Regions from separate parts of the Desulfitobacterium chlororespirans DSM 11544 genome, predicted to be linked through region 3. Evidence: riboswitches for the same ligand, from Rfam matches in the RefSeq annotation. Region 3 holds a riboswitch; each other region holds the start of a gene.
What was found. A riboswitch is a leader RNA that binds a small molecule or an ion and turns the genes downstream of it on or off. The one in region 3 is predicted to bind cobalamin.

Region 1 (4,929 bases), on a different contig from region 3:
GGTAAAAATGGACTCCCCTATTGACTTTAAAACCATCGCTCGAGCCACTGCCGGAGCATCCGGGGCGGAATTAGCCAATATTATTAATGAAGGGGCTTTACGGGCTGTTCGCTGCGGAAGAAGCCGGGTGAATCAAAGTGATTTGGAAGAGTCTGTGGAAGTTGTTATTGCCGGTTATCAGCGGAAGGGGGCAGTGATTTCTCATCGTGAGAAAGAGATTATTGCTTTCCACGAGATTGGCCATGCTTTAGTGGCAGCCAAACAAACAGACTCTGCTCCTGTGCATAAGATTACCATTATTCCAAGGACTTCCGGGGCCTTAGGTTATACCATGCAAGTGGAAGAAGATGAACGCGTTCTCATGAGCAAGGAAGAGGCCTTCAATAAAATCACCACCTTTACGGGAGGGCGGGCCGCTGAAGAATTGATCTTTGGAACCTATACTTCGGGAGCCTCCAATGATATTGAACAAGCCACCAAAATTGCCCGGGCCATGGTTACCCGTCTGGGGATGAGCAAGAACTTTGATATGATGGCCTTAGAGACAGTGAATAATCCTTACCTTGGTGGCGATACTTCTTTGATGTGTTCTCCGGAAACCGCAGCCAAGATTGATGAGGAGATTTTATCCATCATCAAAAGCGCCCACAAAAAAGCGTTCGAAATTTTAAAAGAAAATATTGAAAAGCTTCATGAATTAGCACGTTATTTGTTGGAAAAGGAAACCATCACCGGAGAAGAATTTATGGCGGTGCTCTCCAGGTAGAAAACAAGGACTGGTGATGTTTTGACATCCCAGTCCTTGTTTGGCGTTAAGCTGCTGCATCGCATCATCTTCTTACTCTAAGATGAATCAGCATGATCAATCAGGATAAGATCAATCAGCAAAGGGGTAAAACGATGAATATTTTAGTCACCCTGAATTCGGGCTATGTAAAACAGTTAATGGTTATGCTGACCTCTCTGCTTGACTCCAATCCAGGGGAGCAGTTTACAGTTTATGTAGCCCATTCCGCCATGTCCAAGGAGGACTTTGCACGTATCGATCAGGCCATTGATACCTCACGATGTAAGATTGAAGGAATTAAACTAGCCGATGAAGGTTTGAGCAAGGCGCCCATTACCAGCCGCTATCCCAAGGAAATGTATTATCGGATTTTTGCAGTGAATTATCTTCCCGATCACCTTGAACGGATTTTGTACCTGGATCCTGATCTTGTTGTCATAAATCCTTTAAAGGAACTCTACACGATAGACTTCCAGGGAAACTTCTTCGCAGCAGCCTCCCATGTTAAGGAACTATTGAAAAAGCTTAATCACGTCAGGCTTAATATGGTTGAAGACAGCACCTATGTCAATTCGGGGGTGATGATGATGAACTTGTCCCTGCTGCGTCAGGAACAGGATGTTCATGAAGTCTACGCATATATTGAAGAGTACAAGCACCGCTTATTCCTGCCTGACCAGGATGTTCTCAATGGGGTCTATAGTGATAAAACCCTGACTGTAGATGCGAAAATCTATAATCTCAGTGAACGATATTATGCCCTCTATAATCTGAACCCCAAGTATTGGGATGCTAAAATTGATCTGGATTGGGTCCGCCACAATACTGCGATTATTCACTATTGTGGCCGCAACAAACCCTGGAAAGAAAACTATATTGGGGAATTGGACGTTTTTTATAAAAACTATGAGCAAAAGGTTCGTATCAAAATGAAGGATTTTGAAATTATGAGGTGAAATGATAGCATTAGAGTTAAATACAATAATGGGTGGGGCGGCGGATATGAGGAAAAAGACGAAGGACAGGCATTCATGGAAAACGGGCTTTACTACGGGCAGTTGTGCAGCAGGGGCGGCAAAAGCTGCCTGCCTTTTGCTGAAAGGATTGCATCAGGGAACAGAGGTGGATATCCCGCTGCCTCAGGGCGAACGGCTTCAATTGTCCGTACATAGATGGGACATGGCAGAAGATGTTGCTTGGGTAAGCATTATCAAAAATGCGGGAGATGATCCCGATGTCACCCATGGTTTGGAAGTGGTAGCCAGGGTGCAGCTCCTTTCTGAAAGAGGAGAAATCCGCATTCGTGGCGGGCGGGGCATCGGAGTTGTCACCAAAAAGGGTCTGCAGATTCCTCCGGGGGAAAGCGCTATCAATCCTGTTCCCCGGTCCATGATTCAGGCCGCGGTACGGGAGATATTTCCCCAGGAAGAAGTCCTGGTGGTGATCGAAGTGCCTGAAGGGGAACGGCTTGCTCTAAAGACTTTGAATCCCCGACTGGGAATTATGGGAGGGGTATCGATTTTAGGTACAACGGGTATCGTGCGGCCGATGTCGGAAGAAGCCTTTAAGAATTCGATCCTGCCTGAATTGGATCAAGCCGTCGCTTATGGACATAAAGCCATTGTTCTGACTCCTGGCAATTATGGCTTTAGGGTAGCCAGGGAGCAGCTCATGGTTCCTGAGGAAGCCATTATTCAGATGAGTAATTTTGTGGGCTTTTTACTGGAAGAGGCTGCTTATCGCAAGATCGAAAAGGTGCTCCTCTTAGGTCATATTGGCAAACTCATTAAAGTGGCCGGGGGAATTTTCCATACTCATACTCATGTTGCCGATGCCCGGATGGAGATCCTGGTAGCTCATGCCGCCCTGGCTGGTATGGATCAGAATTCCTTGCAGGCCATCGCGGAGTTGCCGACAGTTGAAGGTGCTGCCGAAGAAATTCGCAGCAAGGGCTGGGGGAGTCTTTTGTTTAAACTGGCTGAAAGGGCAAGTCACCGGGCTCAAGACCATGTGCATGGGGAACTTCAGGTGGGAACTGCTTTTACTTTGCTTAACGGAGAGATCATCGCCTGGGACGCTCCGGCTAAGGAGATCGGCAAAGAATTTTGGCGTTGGCCCCCGATGGAGGAGGAATTTTGGCGAAAATAGAGAATAGTTTAGTAATTCGAATTAAGTTGTCTCAACAACCGAATAGTATTCAAGGTTCCTCTTTAGAGGAAGAAAAGGGAAGCCGGTGAAAATCCGGCGCGGTCCCGCCACTGTGAACCACGAGTGTCTCTTAAGGCCCACTGGGATAAGCCTGGGAAGGGAAGAGGCATAAAGACTGGAAGCCAGGAGACCTGCCTTGAACATTGCGTTACGGCCACGAGCGATGGGTGTAGTGACGATTTCGGAATTGCCGAAGGGAAGAATCAAAGAGCCGCTCAGGGCTCTTTTTTTGCACTATCAGAAAGTATAAGCTTGTGCTATATACTTTCTAAGCATAAGGGCAACCAGCGGCTTCACCTCACTTGGGGGTATGGGTTTAAGGCTCGGCGAAGCCGGGTTTTCTTTATTTAGTTTGCTTTTTAATTGAGCTTAATCGAGGGGAAAGTGATGGGATGATTCAAATAGTGGGGATAGGCCCTGGTACGAGTGCATGGGTTTCTCAGGCTGTTGAAGCAATGGTCGCTCAGAGCGATGTTTTGGTAGGAGGGAAACGAGCCTTGGAGCTGTTCCCGGATTTCCAAGGAGAGTCATACCGAGTCACTGGAAATCTGGCGGAAACTCAGCAAACCTTGCAGAAAGTATTGCAGCAGGGCAAAAAAGCCAGTGTTCTGGTTTCCGGTGATCCAGGTTTTTATAGTCTGCTTCCCTGGCTGAAAAGGGAGTTTCCACAAGAAGAAATTCAAGTGTTGCCCGGCCTCAGCTCCATTCAGCTGGCCTTTGCCCGGGCAGGGGTGCCCTGGCAGGATGCTGAACTGCTTAGTGTCCATGGCCGTCCGCTGAACTGTTTGCCTTTACAGCTCAGCCGGCCTGTGGGAGTGCTTACTGGAGGTGAAAACTCACCCCGGAAGGTCGCTGAGTATTATCACACCTATGGTTTTAATCCGCGAATCTCACTTGGCAACGCCTTAACCTATGCGGAAGAGCGTTGGCTGAATACAGATGCTCATCAGCTTATGAATTCAGAAGAAGATTTCGCCAATGCGGTGATGATCCTCTATCCTGAAGAAGCAGAGCATAAGCCGGAGCAATCTTTGCTCTCCCCGTCCAGGAGCTTTGGCATCAAGGATGAGGAGTTTATGCGCGGTGATGTCCCCATGACCAAGACGGAGATTCGCGTTCAAGTTCTGGCTAAGGCGGGAATTATCCCCGCGAGCCGGGTCCTGGATGTAGGAGCAGGGACGGGAAGTATAAGCATTGAAGCTGCTTTTCTGGCTCATCGCGGCTGTGTTTATGCGGTGGAAGAAAATCCGGAGGCTCAAGAGCTGATCCTGAAGAATCAGGAGAAATTTCAGGTAAGAAACCTGCGCTTGATTCGTGGCTCCGCACCGCTGGCATTACAGGAAATCCCGCCTGTGGATGTCTGTATTATTGGCGGAAGCCATGGACAGATTCGGGAGATTTTACACCAAGCCCCTCTGGTACCTGGGGGACGGGCAGTCGTGACTGCCGTAACTTTAGAGACATTAGCTCATGGTATGGAGGCCCTGAAAAGCTTGCAATACGAGGATGTTGAGGTGGTTTCGATCCAAGCTGTACGCTGGAAGGGCATTAAGGATATTCATCTTGCCCAGGCCCAAAATCCTGTATTTATACTCTCAGGAAGAAAAGGAAGCTGAGGTCTCCGCTCAAACACAGGAGCCAAGACCCCTGGCAGGGGAAAAAGCACTGCAGAACTGCAAACTGGCTGCGAGACGAGGAACTAAGGAGGAACAAAGTGAAGAAGGATAGGAATGAAGACAAAAACACAGTAAACATCCTGATCGGGGAAAAGGCCAAATTCTATGGGGTGGGTGTAGGACCAGGGGACCCTAAGCTCATTACCCTGAAGGCCGTGGAAATATTACAAGCTATTCAAGTCGTCGCCATACCCAAATCCAAGATGGAGCGGGAAAGTGTCGCCTGGGAGATTGCCCAGTCACACTGCCCCTCCGGAG
Region 2 (4,929 bases), on a different contig from region 3:
CCACAAGCCGCGGCTGTCCCAACCGCTGTGGCTTCTGCTATAACAGCTGCCGGAACAGGATGTATATCCGTCGCCCTGTTGCGGATGTGCTCAGAGATATTGAAGGCCTGGGAACCCGGCATATCCTTTTTATTGACGATAATTTCATCGGTGTGCCCGCCTATACTCGTGAACTGCTTAATAATCTGCAGGGCAGGGAGTTAAAATGGAGTGCTGCCGTCACGACGAAAATTGCCGACTATCCCGATGTGCTGGATTTGATGGCGGAGACGGGCTGCCAGAGCCTTTTTATCGGTTTTGAATCGATCAATAATTCCTCATTGCATGGAGTAAATAAGGATAACCAGTTCGAGAAGTATGAAAAGATTATCACGGAAATTCACAGCCGGGGCATTATGATCAATGCCAGCATGGTCTTTGGTCTGGACGGGGATGAACCGGATGTTTTTCAGAGAACACTGGATTGGCTGGTCAGGAACAAAATTGAAACCTTAACTTCTCATATTCTCACTCCCTATCCCGGCACAGAGTTGCATGGCCGGATGAAAGAGGAAGGCCGCATACTCGATCATGAGCTGTCAAAGTACAATACTGCTCATGTGGTCTTTCAGCCCAAGGGAATGACGGCAGAGGAATTAGATAAGGGCTATCTATGGATCTACTTTGAGTTTTATTCCTTTCCCAATATATGGCGCCGTAGGCCGGAACATAAGGCCCAGCGCAAATCTTATTTTTTATTTAATATTTTATACCGTAAATTCGGTAGGTTTACATCGGCGCTGGCGCGGATTATCCTCATGAGAACCGTAGGGCGGCTGGCAGCGTGGATCTCTTATCGGGTAAAGTAGGATTCAATCTTTTTCTCAGTGGGATGGTCTCCTCAACTCTTGTCATGTACGACCCGCCCATTGTTGTTATAGAAAAAGTCATATTCCTTGAATAGGATGATTGACAGATTTGATTGAATAGTATAGCATATTAATAACGTGTGTTGAAAAGCATCAAATAAAGTAAATTTATTAGGAATAATTCGTTGCTTTCGCAACTAGTTATTCAGAACTACTAACTACATAAGCAAAGGGAAGAGCATGAACGAGCGTATAGACAAAAGAAAATCACTGATCAAGGCTATTTCAGCCATCGATCGTTATAGTCAGACCTATATCGGCAGAAATATCAAAGACTATAACATCGGACAGGGACAATGGGCATTTTTGACCCAATTGCTGTTTAATTACGATGGCATAACCCAGGAAGAGCTAAGCGAACTACTCAATATCGATAAGGCAAACACAGCGAGAGCCTTGAAAAAGCTTGAAGAAGAAGGTTATGTATACAGGGAAGAAGATCCTAAAGACGGCCGTAAAAAAATTGTCTATGTTACAGCAAAAGCAAGGGATTTTGAAGAGGAATTTCATGAAGTGTTTAAAGGATTGAACCGAATTCTGGCCAAAGATTTTACAGAGGAGGAGCGGGAAACCGCCAGGCGGATTTTATATAAAATGCTGGATAATATCGCCGATTATGAACGCAGGCACAGGTAAAAAGACGGTCTGAGGAGGAGAAGTCAGTGGAGATCTTAATGAAACCGATCGGATATATCCGGTCTCCTTATAAGGAAAAGGGCGACGCCCCCAGGCAAAGCACTCTTTCGGGAGAAACGATGGCTGTTATTGAAGTTCTCGAAGAATACCAGGAAGGTATTGCCGATATCCAAGCAGGGGGCTATGGGGCCATTTTGTTTTATTTTCATAAATCCCCGGGATATAAGCTGACGACCCTTTCCCGCAGAAACAATCAGGTCATGGGTGTGTTTTCCACACGATCTCCCAACCGGCCCAACGGCATCGGCCTGTCCATAGTCCGGTTCAGGAAAAGAGAGGGTAACCGCTTGTTTTTCGAAGGAGTGGATATGTTGGATAATACTCCTGTACTTGATATTAAGCCTTATATCGACCTAACCACTGGTCAATTGAACGAGACTGGTTTCAGCGATAAAGGGATATAGTTTGGTTGTTTAAAGCTGAATAAGAAACTATTGACAGGTTTACGTAAGTAATGAAAAGGGAATCAGGTGCAAATCCTGAGCAACCCCCGTTACTGTAAGCGCCGTTAAAGATTTATTTATCTTCATGCCACTGGCGAAGACTGGGAAGGCGATAAATAAAGGCGCGAGCCAGGAGACCTGCCTGTTGATAAAACTACAATTCATTTTCCGGAGGGGAGGGTGGTTTATTTTCTTTGCCCAAAATCAAGCGGAAGACGTAAGAAACCAGGGCAGAAGCTTGGATGCTCAAACGAGAAGAAGTCAGAAAGAAAGGTGGAGAACAATGGAGAAAAGCTATAGACAAAAAACAGCTGCTTTATTGGTCATCGTCATGATGGTGCTCCTGGGGGGCTGCAATTCAGCAGCTGCCAACAAACCGGCGGAAAACCCACCTGCTGAAAAAGCAGTTGCAGCCGGGACTTACACGGCGAAAGCGCCCGGTTATCACGGGGATCTTGAAGTGACAGCGGACGTGGATAAGGAAGGAAAAATCACGAAGATTACTGTAGGCGAAAATACGGAAACTGAGGATGTTGGCGGCATCGCCATCGAGAAAATACCCCAGCGTATTATTGAAGCTCAGTCCCTGGATGTGGATGTGGTTGCCGGTGCGACACTGACCAGTAAGGGGATTATCAATGGGGTGGCCGCGGCTTTAAAGGAAGCCGGTCAAGATCCTGTTCAATACGGCTATGTCGCTGCTGAAGAGGGGAGCGCGAATGTAATATCCCCTCTGAATAAGGATACCATGCCCGTTAAAAAAGAGACGACAAGTTCTATAACCATAAAGGATGTCAAAGGCAGAGAGGTAACCATTGACCTGCCTATTTCCTCCTATGCTATCAGCACCATGGATGTCATCGACTATATTATACCGCTGAAAGGGAAGGAGGCCTTTTCAATGCTGGTTGCTTCCGGACAGGACGGCGGCGGTGGCATTCAAAAATATGCCCAGCTGTATAAGCCCCTGGTTAGGGACTATACCCAGCATATAGGCCAGATCTCCGATCATAACGCGCCCTTTGACCTGGAAATGGTGCTGTCCATGAATCCCGATGTTCTCATCGTCAACTCAGCCATGGCTGCCCATAAATATGCCTTGGAAATAGAAGATCAGCTTGCGGCGGCAGGAATCGATATCGTGCTCATCGATGTACCCGGCAAAAAATTAGATAAGTCGGTTCAGGAGACCATGAAGCTCTTGGGCAAGATATTCCAGGAAGAAGAAAAAGCCGCCGAAGTCGTGGCGTTCATGGATAAGCAGTATGGACTCATTACTGCCAAGAATCTTGCCCAGCGTCAGGATAAGCCCACGGTTTATTATGAAAAGTCAGGCTACTCCGAGGTCTTCGGGAGCACAGGAACCAGCGTTTCCGGGTGGGGTCTGCCCATTGCTATTGCCGGCGGTGACAATATTGCCGATGCCGTGCTTTTAGATAAGGCATCCGCGGGAGGAAGCAGCAATACCCTTGATCCCGAGTATGTCATCAAAGCTGATCCGGATTATATCATTCTCAGCGGTGTCAATGACGGTTGGCTGGACAGCCTTAATAAAAAGAAAGAACCCCCACAGTACGATATTATCAACAGAACCGGCTGGAGCAATTTGCAGGCGGTTAAAAATAACAAGGTCTATGAATTTGCCCATTCAACCAGCCGTTCCATTTATGCCTTTTATCCTTGTCTGAAGATGGCCAAGCTCTTCTATCCTGAAGAATTCGCAGACCTTGATCCGGAGGTGGTCCTTGATGAATTTTTCGATAAATTTATGCTGGTGGACAGCGATATCAGCACCTGGTTTACGGGCCTTGAAAACAGTACTTCCTTAAAAAAATAAAAACGGCAAAGGGCTTCGGAAAGTTGGCGCCAACGATCCGCAGCCCTTTTGGATGCCGGTTTGAGCTGATTTCAGCCAAGAAAGGCTAAGGAGTGAATCAAGATTAAGCATGAAGAAAATGCCAACCGCAAATTATATAATCAGCTGATCAAGAGAAGAATCTTTTTGATTATGAGCTTTTCACTAGCAATGATCGTTTTAGTGGTCCTGAATATTTCCATCGGTTCCTCTTCCATAGCGATTAGTGAAGTATTGCGGGTGCTGCTCACGGGAGAAGGGGATGGACATAACTCCATGATCATCAGGGATATCCGTTTACCCATGGCTCTTATGGCCATCGTGGTGGGTGCATCCTTAGGTATCAGCGGCTGTGAATTGCAAACCATCCTGCGCAATCCCATCGCCAGTCCTTATACCCTGGGAATTTCCGCCGCCGCTTCCTTCGGAGCGGCCATGGGATTGATTTTGAACGCTAATGTGCTGAAGGTCCCGGAAACCCTGGCTGTGACGGTCAATGCTTTCGCCTTTGCCCTTTTGGTGGCAGTGGCCATCTATACCTTTTCCAGGCAGAGACAAATCAATAAAACGGCCATCATTCTTTTTGGGGTAGCGTTAAATTTCTTGTTTAACTCTCTGACCATGATCTTGCAGTATGTCGCCGACGAGGATAAACTGCAAAGTTTAATCTTCTGGAATTTCGGCAGCTTATTGAAAACCACCTGGGGCAAATTTTTTATTGTCCTTGTGGTGCTGATAGTGTGTTTTTTGGTTTTGTTCAAAAATGCCTGGAAACTGACCGCAATGACCCTGGATGATACCAAAGCCAGAAGTATCGGTGTCGATACGGCCAAAGTGCGGAGAATGGTTATTTTCGTAAGCTCTTTGCTGGCTGCCGTATCGGTCTGCTTTGTGGGGACCATAGGATTCGTCGGTCTGATCGCCCCCCATATTGCCCGTCAGCTGGTCGGTGAAGATCAACGATTTTTTATGCCTTTATCAGGGCTGTTGGGTGCTTTTGTCATGGGTCTGGCTTTTGTCATCAGCA
Region 3 (4,929 bases):
CTAGGCTGTGCTGGAACATGGGCCTCAAATTATCAAACTCCATATTCCCAATATTAAACAGCATGATAAAGAGAAAGGAGCCAAGAACAAACGGAGCGATAATCTCAGAAAGCCTCATAATCACTTCCAGCCCGGCACTGCAGGCGTAGGTACTCACCAATAAAAGCACGATGGCAAAGACATAGCGCGGAGTTTCCGGCATCACCATCGAGGCAAAGAATTCGATAAGAATTTGCGTAAGGGTGATGGCTACACTAATACAATAAAGGCTGAAAATTCCAATCATTACCTTACCTAATGTTCTGCCGAGGATTTTCTTACTGTATTGAAAAATTGTCTGATTGGTATAAGCCCTGCCCATTTTATATAAGAAAAAGCCCAGCATTGTTTCTATAACCATAGCCACCAGAATAGCCAGCCAAAAATCCTGCCCCAAATCTCTTATGATTAGATTGGGCATGCCTAAAGACAGCGAAACAATCACGAAATAAGTACAAAAGGATTGACGGCTTGAGATTTTTACATTCATGGATTTCACACTTTCATCATTACGGATAAGTTAGTATTAGGATGAACGCTCAGCCTTATACATTTTCCGAGGAGATGGGGGCTTGGGTCGTGTAGCTTTATCCCACATCCGCGCAGCTTATGGAGCGACCGGTGTAAAACAAAATCCTGGAGACTCCACCTTCGGATCTTTTCAGAAAACAAAAAAAGCCGGCCCCATAAGCCGGCTATCCAAAACTATGACTGAGCGGCCAACCCTTCCCTGGCCACCAAAAAATCCACAAACTGACGGGCCGTTCTCCCCGAACGGGCATTATGATTCATCACCCAGCGCAGAGCCTGCTGTCTTAAATCCTCTTTGGGAATTGCCAGCCCATCCTGAGCCGCTAACTCCTCGACAATCTTCAGATATCCTTCCTGATCCGGTGTAGGGAAGGTGACCGTAATGCCGAAACGGTCGGATAAGGACAATTTTTCCTCCATATTATCCCGCCGGTGGACTTCCTCAACCTGACGTTCGCCGAAGGTTTCTCTGACCAGATGGCGCCGGTTGGAGGTGGCATAGATCAGTACATTTTGGGGCTTCCCTTCCAGCCCTCCCTCCAGCAGGGTCTTCAGATTCTTATAATCACTTTCCGTGTCTTCAAAAGAAAGGTCGTCAATAAACAGGATGAACTTCAAAGGCTGCCTGGCCAGGAGCCGAATAATCTTCGGGTAGTCATGCAAGTCTGTTTTCGATAATTCGACCAGGCGCAGTCCTTGCTCACCATATTCCTGCACTAAAGCTTTCACCAAGGAAGATTTCCCGGTCCCACGATTGCCATAGAGAATCACATTATTGGCCGGAAGGCCTTTCAGAAAAAATTCAGTATTCTGGAGGATGATTCCCTGTTCCCGTTCCTGATTAATCAACTTGCTTATGCGCATCGGCTCAGGGTGTACCCCTTCAAGCCTTTCCATACGGCTCCGCCATTTGAGAGCCATGCACCGGCCAAACAATCCGGTACCCATGGTTTGATAATAAGCAAGCAGCGCCTCCACCATTTCCTCTTCTGTTCCCTGAAGCAGACTCTGCTTCAACCTTTTCTGAGCGGTGAGGAGATACAGCTCAGCCTGATTTCCTTCTTTTGCATAAGTTTCTTTTTCCCTATCCATATCCGGAAGACTTAGCCAGCCAGGCCAGCTTTCCGGGCGCAATGGCTCCTCCAGCCAGAGGCCCGGCTCTTCCGTCTCCTGCTCTGCACACCGTGCCTTAACAGCATCCTTAATATCTTCCGCCTTCAGCTCGGCAAGCTCCCGCAAATACAGCAGTTCCCGACCAGCCAGCCGGCAAAGCCCGGCCGGGACCCGGTCCTTTCCCTGTTGAGCTGTTTGCCTGGCCAGCTCATTGTCGTCTTGAAGCATACGCTCCCAAAGATAATCAGGCCAATGAACCTGGGTCGCTAAAGAACAGAAATAATGATAGTCTTTATAAATTGCCATCAGATCAAATTCCTTGCTCCCTATCCTCTGGAACAGGTTTTGGAAAGAAGCCGTCACCGGGTCCCCTATGATGCCGCGAAAAACAACCATTCCGTCCAAAAGAAGGGCTAACCGGGTAATTTTCGTCCTATTCACATCATGCACATCCTTATTTTCTTCTCGTGTCCTAGTACAACCCCTATCTTAAATCCTTTAATTCCTTAAGTAAAGGGTTGACAAAATCTTCTTCTTTGCTATTCTATAATTAATTAAAAAAATCCATTCTTTGGTGCCCCTCAAGGGGAGAATAGGGAAACCGGTGCGATTCCGGTGCGGACCCACCACTGTGTAGGATGAGCCTAAACCATAACCACCGGCCAGACCGGGAAGGGGTAAAAAGCGTTTGAATCCAAGCCAGGAGACCTGCCAGGAATGAAGAAAGCCTTTCCATGGGTGCTATGGAAAGCAGCGGCGACGAAGGCAAAGTCCCGACCACTTATGAAGTGGCGGGACTTTATTTTTTTATCAAAGGAGAGGAATACAGATGAGTAAAACCGAATTAGAACAGGACAAGCTAGTGGATGACTTCTTGAGACAGGAAAATTTAAGTGACGCTTCCCTGGAGGAATGTGAAACCGCCTTAAACCATCTTATCCAGGGAATACACGGCCTTGACGAACAGGTCATGTCCGCTGTGCAAACCCGTTTAGATTCCTTAACCAAACCCCAAGGCAGTTTAGGAGTCTTGGAAGCCCTCGCCAAACAACTGGGCGGGATTCAAGGTCAGCCTTGGCCGGAAGTACAAAAGAAAGCCATTCTGGTCATGGCAGGAGATCATGGCGTGGTGGCGGAAGGTGTCAGTGCCTTCCCCCAGGAAGTAACCCCGCAGATGTTCTATAATTTCCTGGGCGGCGGGGCGGGGATCAATGTCCTGGCCCGTCATGCCGGCGCCGAGGTGATCTGCACCGATGTGGGCATGGCTTTCCCCCTGGATCCGCCGGAGCTTATGGCTCACCGCATCATGAACGGAACCCATAACATGGCCCAGGGGCCGGCCATGAGCCGTAAAGAAGCTCTGCTTTCCCTGCTGACCGGCGCTAAAATCGCCCGCCAGGCTATTGATTCCGGAGTGAATGTTCTGGCCACGGGGGAAGTGGGAATTGGCAATACCACCCCCAGTACAGCCATTATTTCTCTCTTGACAGGCTTGCCGCCTCAGGAAGTTACCGGACGGGGCACCGGTCTGGATGATGCGGGACTCATCCGCAAGCAGGACGTCATCGCCCGCTCTATCGCCATCAATCAGCCCGACCCCAAGGATGGAGTAGATATCCTCAGCAAAATAGGGGGCCTGGAGATCGGTGCCCTGGCCGGGGCAATTCTTGCCGCAGCCTACTCCCGCGTACCCATCCTTTTAGACGGAGTCATCTCCACTGCCGCCGCTCTCATTGCTGTCCGTATCTGCCCCACGGCCCGCTTCTTCCTGATTCCCTCTCATTCTTCTGTGGAGATCGGCCACAGAGCCGCCCTGGAACAACTGGATCTCAAACCCATCATGCACCTGGATTTCCGGTTAGGAGAGGGAACAGGAGCCGCTATCGCTTTCCATCTTCTGGACGCCTCCATCCGCATTCTCAACGAGATGGCTACTTTTGAATCCGCAGGAGTCAGCGGCAAAAATTAAGCAATCACCGGAGGTAATTATGTCAGATTTTGTGCTCATAACCGGCGGAGCCCGCAGTGGCAAGAGCCGCTTTGCCGAGCTTCTGGCCGCTCATCCCGGCCTGCCTGTTACCTACATCGCCACAGCCCAGGTCTATGATGAAGAAATGGCTTTGCGTGTCAGAAAACATCAGGACCAGCGCCCCGCCCACTGGGGCTTGGTGGAAGAACCCCTTGCCCTCCCCGACCTGTTGGAAGGCCATGCTCAGGATAAAGGGGTCCTTTTAGTGGATTGTGTAACCCTGTGGCTGACCAATCTTCTCCTTGCCCGCTATCCGGCAGAAGATAATCTGACTGAGCAGGAGTATACCCAGGCCCTCCATAGGTTAGAGCAGGAGATTCTCGAACAGGTCCGCATTGTCGCCCGTATAGCCCAGGATATCGGCCCTCAGGTGATTATGGTCACCAATGAGGTGGGAGACGGTATCGTCCCGGATAATCCCCTTTCCAGGTTCTATCGGGATCTGGCCGGCAGGGCCAACCAGATCCTGGGGCAGAGCGCCCGCCATGTCTATTCCGTGGTCGCCGGCTATCCGACGGAGATCAAAGCTGCCGGTCAGGCCTTGCTGGATTCCTTGCGGCGAGAGGATGCCTAGCATGCGCAAATTATGGATCGCCCTGACCTTTCTGACCCGAATACCACTCCCTCAGCCGGAGCAGGTGACCTCGGAAGAGTTCACCCAAAGTCAGCATTATTATCCTTTAGTGGGCTTAATTCTGGGAGGAGCCTTATGGCTGGCCTTAACCCTGCTCCTTCCTCACTACCCGCCCCTGGTTACGGCTGCCTTGCTGCTCACCCTGGAACTTATTCTCACCGGGGGAATTCACCTTGATGGCTTGATGGATAGTATGGATGGATTGCTTTCAGCGCGGACACCTGAACGCATGCTGGAGATTATGAAAGACAGCCATGTGGGAGCTTTCGGTGCCGTGAGTGCCATGGTTTACCTGCTGCTCAAATTCAGTCTTTTGGCCGGGCTCCTTACCCTCTCTTCCCCTTTGGTTCCTTACCTGGTTCTCTTCATGCCCATCCTGTCCCGCTGGATTTTTCTGATTGGGGTCCATTATTTCCCCTATGCCCGGGCCCAGGGCTTTGGCCAGGGATTTCATGAAACCTCCCGCCAAACCCGGTGGCTATTCCTGGGGGAGGGACTGCTGCTCCTTTTCCTCACCTATTGGGTGTTGCACTGGCCGGGGATGACCGGCTTTATTCTGGCCATCCTCTTCATCCTCTTGTTC

Region 1: another riboswitch for cobalamin. It lies ahead of BUA14_RS07275 (bifunctional cobalt-precorrin-7 (C(5))-methyltransferase/cobalt-precorrin-6B (C(15))-methyltransferase); the one in region 3 lies ahead of cobT (nicotinate-nucleotide--dimethylbenzimidazole phosphoribosyltransferase).
Region 2: another riboswitch for cobalamin. It lies ahead of BUA14_RS09925 (ABC transporter substrate-binding protein); the one in region 3 lies ahead of cobT (nicotinate-nucleotide--dimethylbenzimidazole phosphoribosyltransferase).

Annotation. Positions count from the first base shown of each region.
Region 1 covers NZ_FRDN01000005.1:290,848-295,776, forward strand. Annotated here, with positions in the region: gene ftsH (ATP-dependent zinc metalloprotease FtsH) at 1-766, shown strand, start outside; gene BUA14_RS07265 (glycosyltransferase family 8 protein) at 859-1,743, shown strand; gene cbiD (cobalt-precorrin-5B (C(1))-methyltransferase CbiD) at 1,772-2,935, shown strand; cobalamin riboswitch at 2,971-3,148, shown strand; gene BUA14_RS07275 (bifunctional cobalt-precorrin-7 (C(5))-methyltransferase/cobalt-precorrin-6B (C(15))-methyltransferase) at 3,388-4,611, shown strand; gene cobI (precorrin-2 C(20)-methyltransferase) at 4,710-4,929, shown strand, end outside.
Region 2 covers NZ_FRDN01000006.1:332,456-337,384, forward strand. Annotated here, with positions in the region: gene BUA14_RS09910 (B12-binding domain-containing radical SAM protein) at 1-848, shown strand, start outside; gene BUA14_RS09915 (MarR family winged helix-turn-helix transcriptional regulator) at 1,089-1,544, shown strand; gene tsaA (tRNA (N6-threonylcarbamoyladenosine(37)-N6)-methyltransferase TrmO) at 1,571-2,008, shown strand; cobalamin riboswitch at 2,027-2,207, shown strand; gene BUA14_RS09925 (ABC transporter substrate-binding protein) at 2,331-3,884, shown strand; gene BUA14_RS09930 (FecCD family ABC transporter permease) at 4,056-4,929, shown strand, end outside.
Region 3 covers NZ_FRDN01000015.1:43,776-48,704, reverse strand. Annotated here, with positions in the region: gene BUA14_RS21605 (GerAB/ArcD/ProY family transporter) at 1-529, opposite strand, end outside; gene BUA14_RS21600 (ATP-binding protein) at 745-2,124, opposite strand; cobalamin riboswitch at 2,238-2,413, shown strand; gene cobT (nicotinate-nucleotide--dimethylbenzimidazole phosphoribosyltransferase) at 2,513-3,652, shown strand; gene cobU (bifunctional adenosylcobinamide kinase/adenosylcobinamide-phosphate guanylyltransferase) at 3,672-4,286, shown strand; gene cobS (adenosylcobinamide-GDP ribazoletransferase) at 4,279-4,929, shown strand, end outside.